Bacillus pumilus: one gene and its partner. The protein of the gene in region 1 interacts with the protein of each later gene in a pairwise test. Links are inferred from orthologs where the notes say so. Each region holds a gene or a part of one and is shown on either strand. Other genes may lie near its edges. The genes, in order: ndk and GPS65_RS01325.

What was found.
Region 2: the proteins of ndk (region 1) and GPS65_RS01325 interact in binary tests that used the Escherichia coli proteins (3 or more experiments, as listed by UniProt). The link is inferred for Bacillus pumilus from one-to-one orthologs.

Annotation. Positions count from the first base shown.
Region 1 is NZ_CP047089.1:2,404,511-2,407,320, forward strand. It holds ndk (nucleoside-diphosphate kinase), read right to left. Parts: upstream 1,724-2,810; coding sequence 1,277-1,723; downstream 1-1,276. Other genes in the region: aroC (chorismate synthase), read right to left, coding at 1-273; GPS65_RS11890 (CheR family methyltransferase), read right to left, coding at 347-1,132; hepT (heptaprenyl diphosphate synthase component II), read right to left, coding at 1,854-2,810. UniProt on the Escherichia coli protein: Major role in the synthesis of nucleoside triphosphates other than ATP. The ATP gamma phosphate is transferred to the NDP beta phosphate via a ping-pong mechanism, using a phosphorylated active-site intermediate.
Region 2 is NZ_CP047089.1:280,120-283,628, reverse strand. What follows is about bases 430-3,398. They hold GPS65_RS01325 (uracil-DNA glycosylase), read right to left. Parts: upstream 2,270-3,398; coding sequence 1,589-2,269; downstream 430-1,588. Other genes in these bases: GPS65_RS01315 (YflT domain-containing protein), read left to right, coding at 3,222-3,398; GPS65_RS01320 (glycosyltransferase family 2 protein), read right to left, coding at 2,266-3,093; GPS65_RS01330 (aldehyde dehydrogenase), read left to right, coding at 430-1,555. Outside these bases: GPS65_RS01335 (YwdI family protein), read right to left, coding at 1-26; more of GPS65_RS01330, read left to right, coding at 197-429; more of GPS65_RS01315, read left to right, coding at 3,399-3,509. UniProt on the Escherichia coli protein: Excises uracil residues from the DNA which can arise as a result of misincorporation of dUMP residues by DNA polymerase or due to deamination of cytosine.

The DNA of each region.
Region 1 (2,810 bases):
CTCTGCCCCCATCACTTTTGTCCAATGCTTCCAGTCGTTGTTTTCAACGACAAGTGCAATAGGAGAACCTAATGTTTTCCCGTGGCGAACACCGCTTAATACTTTCGCTTGGTCTTTTTCTATCTGCATTCTTCTGCCGCGGCCGTGACCTTTTTGTCTTCTAGCCAATTCATAGTTAATGTCATCCTGCTCTATGTAAAGTCCCGCTGGAACGCCTTCAATAATTGTGGTCAATTGTGGACCATGTGATTCACCTGCTGTTAAGTATCTCATGACTTAATCTCCCTTCATCGCATTAACGCTTTTAAGTAAAACTATGATAACACACTTATGACTAAAAAGTCAGCTACATACCCTTCTTTTGATAAAAGAAAGTATCAGCAGATGTCAGTCCAAACTTTTCCGGGTGAAAAATTTGTTCAGTTGAACCAACAAATAATACGCCATTTGGTTTTAAACTATTGCTCATTTTCATGTAAATCTCTTCTTTTGCCTCTTCTGTAAAGTAGATAAGGACATTTCTGCACACGATAAGATCAAGCTGTTTTTCATAAGGATCTGCTAAAAGGTTGTGCTTTTTAAATTGAATATGCCTTCTCACTTCATCTTTCACAGTGTAAAATGAAGAATCTTCTTTTGTGAAATATTTTTGCTTGATTTGATCTGGTACCTCTTGTAGTGATCGTTCATGGTATCTTCCTTTTTGAGCTGATTGCAGCACTTTATCATCAATATCAGTTGCAATAATTTGGAAGTCCTTCACAAGTGGATGGCTTGATAGCAGCATCAGCATTGAGAGTGTATATGGCTCCTCTCCTGTCGAACATGCCGCACTCCATATTTTCAAGGTCCCACCGTTTTTCGAAAGGAGTGGGAGAATTTTTTGATCAAGCACTTCCCAGCGCTGATAGTTTCGGTAAAATTCTGACACATTAATCGTCATTCGATCCATCGTCTCATCTAATAGTGCTCTATCCTTTTCAAGGGCAGCCGCAAAGGCTTCAAAATCTCTATAGCCTTTTTTATCATAAAGTGACGTTAATCTTCGTTTCATTTGTGCTTCTTTATATAAATTAAGATCCACTCCGGTTAGTTTTTTCCATTTCCCGACAAATACTTGATATTGATCCATCAAAGTCCTCTCCTGTCTCATCTATCTTTGTCCTAGTATAGCTGTTTTTATCGAAAATTTGTATCTTCTCATGCGAAATTTCGTGTAGAAATATTCATATAAAAAAGCCAAGGTGCTCATTTGATGAACACCTTGGCTTGAATTTTAATAAATCCAGCTTGAGATGGTTTGATCCCAGTTTGTAATTTCTTCTTGTTTGAAGAATAAGTTGATTTCTCTTTCAGCACTTTCTGGTGAGTCTGAACCATGGATAATGTTTTTTCCAACTGTCAATCCATAGTCTCCTCTTATCGTGCCCGGAAGCGCTTCCTTCGGGTTTGTTTTGCCGATCATCTGTCTTGTGACATCGACTACCTGTTCACCTTGCCATACCATTGCAAACACTGGTCCTGATGTAATAAAGTCAACCAATTCCCCGAAAAATGGTTTTTCTTTATGCTCTCCGTAATGTGTTTCTGCTACTTCTTTTGGAATACTCATTAGTTTTGCACCAACAAGCTGAAGCCCCTTTTTTTCGAATCTTGACACAATTTCACCGATTAATTGTCTTTCTACACCATCAGGTTTGACCATAAGAAATGTTTTGTCCATATACGTTCTCCACCCCGTCGTTTATGTATGTATAGGCTTACATTGTTACAAAGTGATCGTATCATTTTTTTATACAATAATCAATTTTTGACAAAAAATTTCACAAAAAAACCAATCAACAATATGTTGATTAGAATTTTCGTTTTCCAATATATTTGGCAATGGAAGCGAGTGATGTTCTTGCTCGCCCTCGAGGAAGTTTATCTAGCTGTTCGAATGCCTTTTTCAAATACATTTCACTCACTCGAATCGAGCGATCGATCGCATCTGTTTGTTTGAGATGTTCAATCACAGGCTTTAGCTGCATTTCTGTTGTTTCACTATTAATCAGCTTTAATTGGCCTTCGAGTGTAGGATTCTTCAGTGCATATAAGACTGGGAGTGTGACATTTCCTTGTAAAAGGTCCCCTCCAACAGGCTTACCAAGCTCTTCTTCAGTTGATGTGAAATCAAGCACATCATCAATGATCTGATAGGACATCCCGACATAGTAGCCAAACCAGTAAAGGGCTTTATGTGTTTTCTCATCTGTACCTGCTGCTATTGCACCTAACTGACAGCTACCTGCAATGAGTAAGGCTGTTTTTCGTTTGATTCTTCTTAAATATGTACGCAGGTTTTGATCCATATTGTATTTGTCTTTCACTTGCTCGATTTCACCAAGACAGAGCTCGACGACCATCTTTGACAAAATTTCATGTGCCATCGGATGATTGATCTTTGTCATATACTCAAGCGATCTTGCAAACATATAATCTCCTGTGTACATGGCAATTCGATTGTCCCATTTTGCCTTAATCGTTGGCTTGCCTCTTCTCAGCTCTGCATCATCAATGACATCATCGTGAACGAGCGATGCCATATGAATGAGCTCAAGCGCAACGGCAACATATTTAATTTTATTAATGTCGTAGTCGCCAAACATGCCTGAAAGGAGAACAAAAACGGGACGGATTCGTTTTCCGCCCGCTTGCAGCAAATGAAGACCTGCTTCACTTAATAATGCATAATCAGAGCGAACTGTTTGTTCAAGCTCTTTTTCGATAATATCGATATCATGATTTAAAAAAGAGATCATTGCTTTTAG
Region 2 (3,509 bases), 2.1 Mb from region 1 along the record:
AGCAGGCTTGATATATGAATATTCAAGGGTAGACCCTCCAATCTAAAAAAGTCTCTTTTCAACATTATTTTACCAAATGAACAACCGAAATGGGTTCATTTTTTCAAAGCAGTCTGCTCCCGCCTCTCTTATTTGACCCGACATAGCCCTTCACACATAATAAAAGAAACAGTATCGTTTATGAAAGGATTGAATAATGGATAAGCTCACTGCTCTTTTTCAGAAACAAAAAGTCTTTCAAAAGCCGTCGGTTGAAGAACGCATCCGTCTTCTTAAAGACTTAAAAGCAGCCATCAAACAGCATGAGGAGGATATTTTACAAGCCTTGGCCCATGATTTACATAAATCCGAACAGGAAGCCTATACAACTGAGATCGGGATGGTGTATGAAGAAATCAATCATACCATCAAGCACCTCCACAAATGGGCAAAGCCAACACGCGTGCGCACGCCTCTCACTCATATCGGGTCGAAAAGCATGATTATAAAGGAACCTTATGGCAGTGTGCTCATCATTGCTCCTTGGAACTATCCTTTCCAATTGGCTCTTTCTCCATTAGTTGGTGCCATTGCTGCGGGGAATGCCGTTATTTTAAAACCGTCTGAGCTGACGCCGCAAGTTTCAGAAGTAATCAGTGCAATAATCGAACCTGTATTTCAAGAAGACCATGCCACTGTCGTAGAAGGCGGTGTAGATGTGAGTACAGAGCTGTTGAAACTGCCCTTTGATTATATCTTCTTTACAGGAAGTGTGGCAGTCGGCAAAGTCGTCATGGAAGCCGCCGCAAAGCATTTGACTCCTGTCACACTCGAACTTGGCGGAAAAAGCCCTTGCATCGTCATGCCTGATGCAGATATCAAATTAGCGGCAAAACGAATCACGTTCGGCAAATTTACCAATGCCGGTCAAACGTGTATTGCGCCAGACTATTTGCTTGTTCATGAATCCATAAAAGAGGAACTTTTACGGGAAATGACAGCCTGCATTCGTGACTTTTATGGTGAACAACCCGAAACACATCCGCACTTTGGGAAAAATGTCAGCCAGCGTCACTTTGACAGGCTTTCACAATTCCTCTCAAATGGAACGGTCGTTACGGGTGGACAGCGCAACGAAGACGAGCTCAAAATTGCACCGACCATTTTAGACCACATCACATGGGAAGATCCCGTCATGCAGGAGGAAATTTTCGGACCGATTCTGCCTGTCATGACCTTCGATTCTCTGCACGAGGCAACTCATATGATCAAAGCAAGACCGAAGCCGCTTGCGCTTTACTTATTTACAACAAGTAAAGAAACAGAATCCTATATTCTAGACCATCTCTCATTTGGCGGAGGATGTATCAATGACACGCTCATGCATGTCGCTACTCCTTACCTGCCATTCGGAGGCGTGGGTGAAAGCGGCATGGGACGATATCATGGGAAAGAAAGCTTTTTTACCTTTACGCATGAAAAAAGCGTTCTACGCCAAACCAATCGCTTCGATCTTTCCTTCCGTTATCCAAATGCGAAAAACGGACTCGACTTGGTTCGTAAATTTTTAAAATAAACAGGACGAAGGGTCTATCCCCTCGTCCTCTTTTTATTCAATATCTTGGATACACCAATTAATTTCTTCTGTCCCCATTTGCTTTAAATACGCGTTTACCTTTGAAAACGGACGACTGCCAAAAAAGCCGTTTCTTGCTGAAAAAGGACTTGGATGAGGTGACTCAATGATGTAATGCTTGTTTTGGTCAATGCGTTCTTTCTTATTTTGAGCATGTCTTCCCCACAGCACAAAAACGACGGGCTGATCACGTTCATTCAGCGCATCTATCACACGGTCTGTCACACGTTCCCAGCCTTTGCCTTTATGCGAGTTCGCCTCGCCCTTTCTTACGGTCAACACAGTGTTTAAGAGCAGCACACCTTGCTCTGCCCAGCTCACAAGTGAGCCGTGATTTGGAACAGGACAGCCAAGATCATCCTTTAGCTCCTGAAAAATATTTCTCAACGATGGTGGATGCTTCACGCCAGGCTGGACAGAAAAGCTTAATCCATGTGCCTGTCCTGGGCCATGATAAGGGTCTTGTCCCAAAATCACCACTTTGACCTCTTCATATGATGTCAAATGAAGCGCACGATAAACGTCATCCGGTTTCGGAAAAACGGTCTGCGTGCGATATTCTTCCTTCATCCATTCACGTAATTCCTGATAATATGGCTGTTCAAATTCACTTTTCATCACAGCCCACCAGCTATCATTTAAAAATGGCTTCATTGGGGTTCTCCTCCTTGTGTCTGCTGTGCCAGTCTTGAGATCATCGGTTTTCCATCCCACACAATCTCACTCTCTGATTCTCGCTTTTTCATCGCTGGTTCTTCTAATAAGACAGCAAAGTTCGCTGTCGGCAAATCGCCCAGCCCATGCTTTTCACTTAAATCATCTAAATAGTTCTTTCTTGTCTCACCAAGGTCACTAGACTGATTTCCACCGCCGTCAAAGAACGCATAGATCACACTGGCAGCAGGCACTCGTTTGACCCGGGCATGCTGCGTGACACGTAAGAAAAAGTCCCAATCCCAGTAATGATGCATCGCTGGATCAAAATAGCCAATCTCATCGTGTATACAGCGTTTGTACATACTGCCGGAAGGAACATATGTAGAAAAGACACGCATATCCTCAATAGCAGCTGTATACGCAAACAGACGTCTTGACACCGGGAAGCGGGTCGTGCCTTTTTTTTCAAATGACACAATTTCTGCATCAGAAAAGACAAAATCGGCATCCTCCAGCGCCTTACTCATCCGTTCAATATGACAAGGTGTAAAATAATCATCGTCATCACTAAGCATAATGACATCGCCTGTCAGCTCCCGCACCCCCACGTTTCTAGCATTCACATGCTGGACATTCTCATCTAAATGGATCAAGCGGATCGGAAGTTCGGGATAGAGTTCCTGAATGACCTCGACACGCTCTCCTGCATCATTCACAACCACAATTTCAAAGGGCTGTACGGTTTGTCTCGTAATAGATTCAAGCAGCTCACACAGTGCGCTGAGCCGGTTATGTGTCACAATTAATAAGGAAATCTTCATATTCAGCTTACTCCTTTAATAGATTCGTCTTTTTCCATTAAAACATAAAATGACGTTCTTCTCATGATATAAAAGGCGGTTTGATGTGACGGAAAAATGGGAATTTTTGATGAAAAGGAGTGATGACGATGGAACATTTCACAGTAGAAAATAGCAAAGAAGCAAAACAGACCATTGAACAAATACGTTCAGCAAAGGATGATATTTTTGTTTTTGCGTACGATCCAGAACGCTCTGATACCGTCACAGAGCATACGAATGCCAAAAGCATGACAGCGGTCGATCAAGGGATTTTAGATCAAATGGCCAATGTCATCCGCACTCGGGATGACGAGCTCATGGCCAAAATGATGTCAGTTGGCGCCGATCAGGAATTAGCCTTAACACTTTTAGACGAACTGAAAATGGGGAAATTG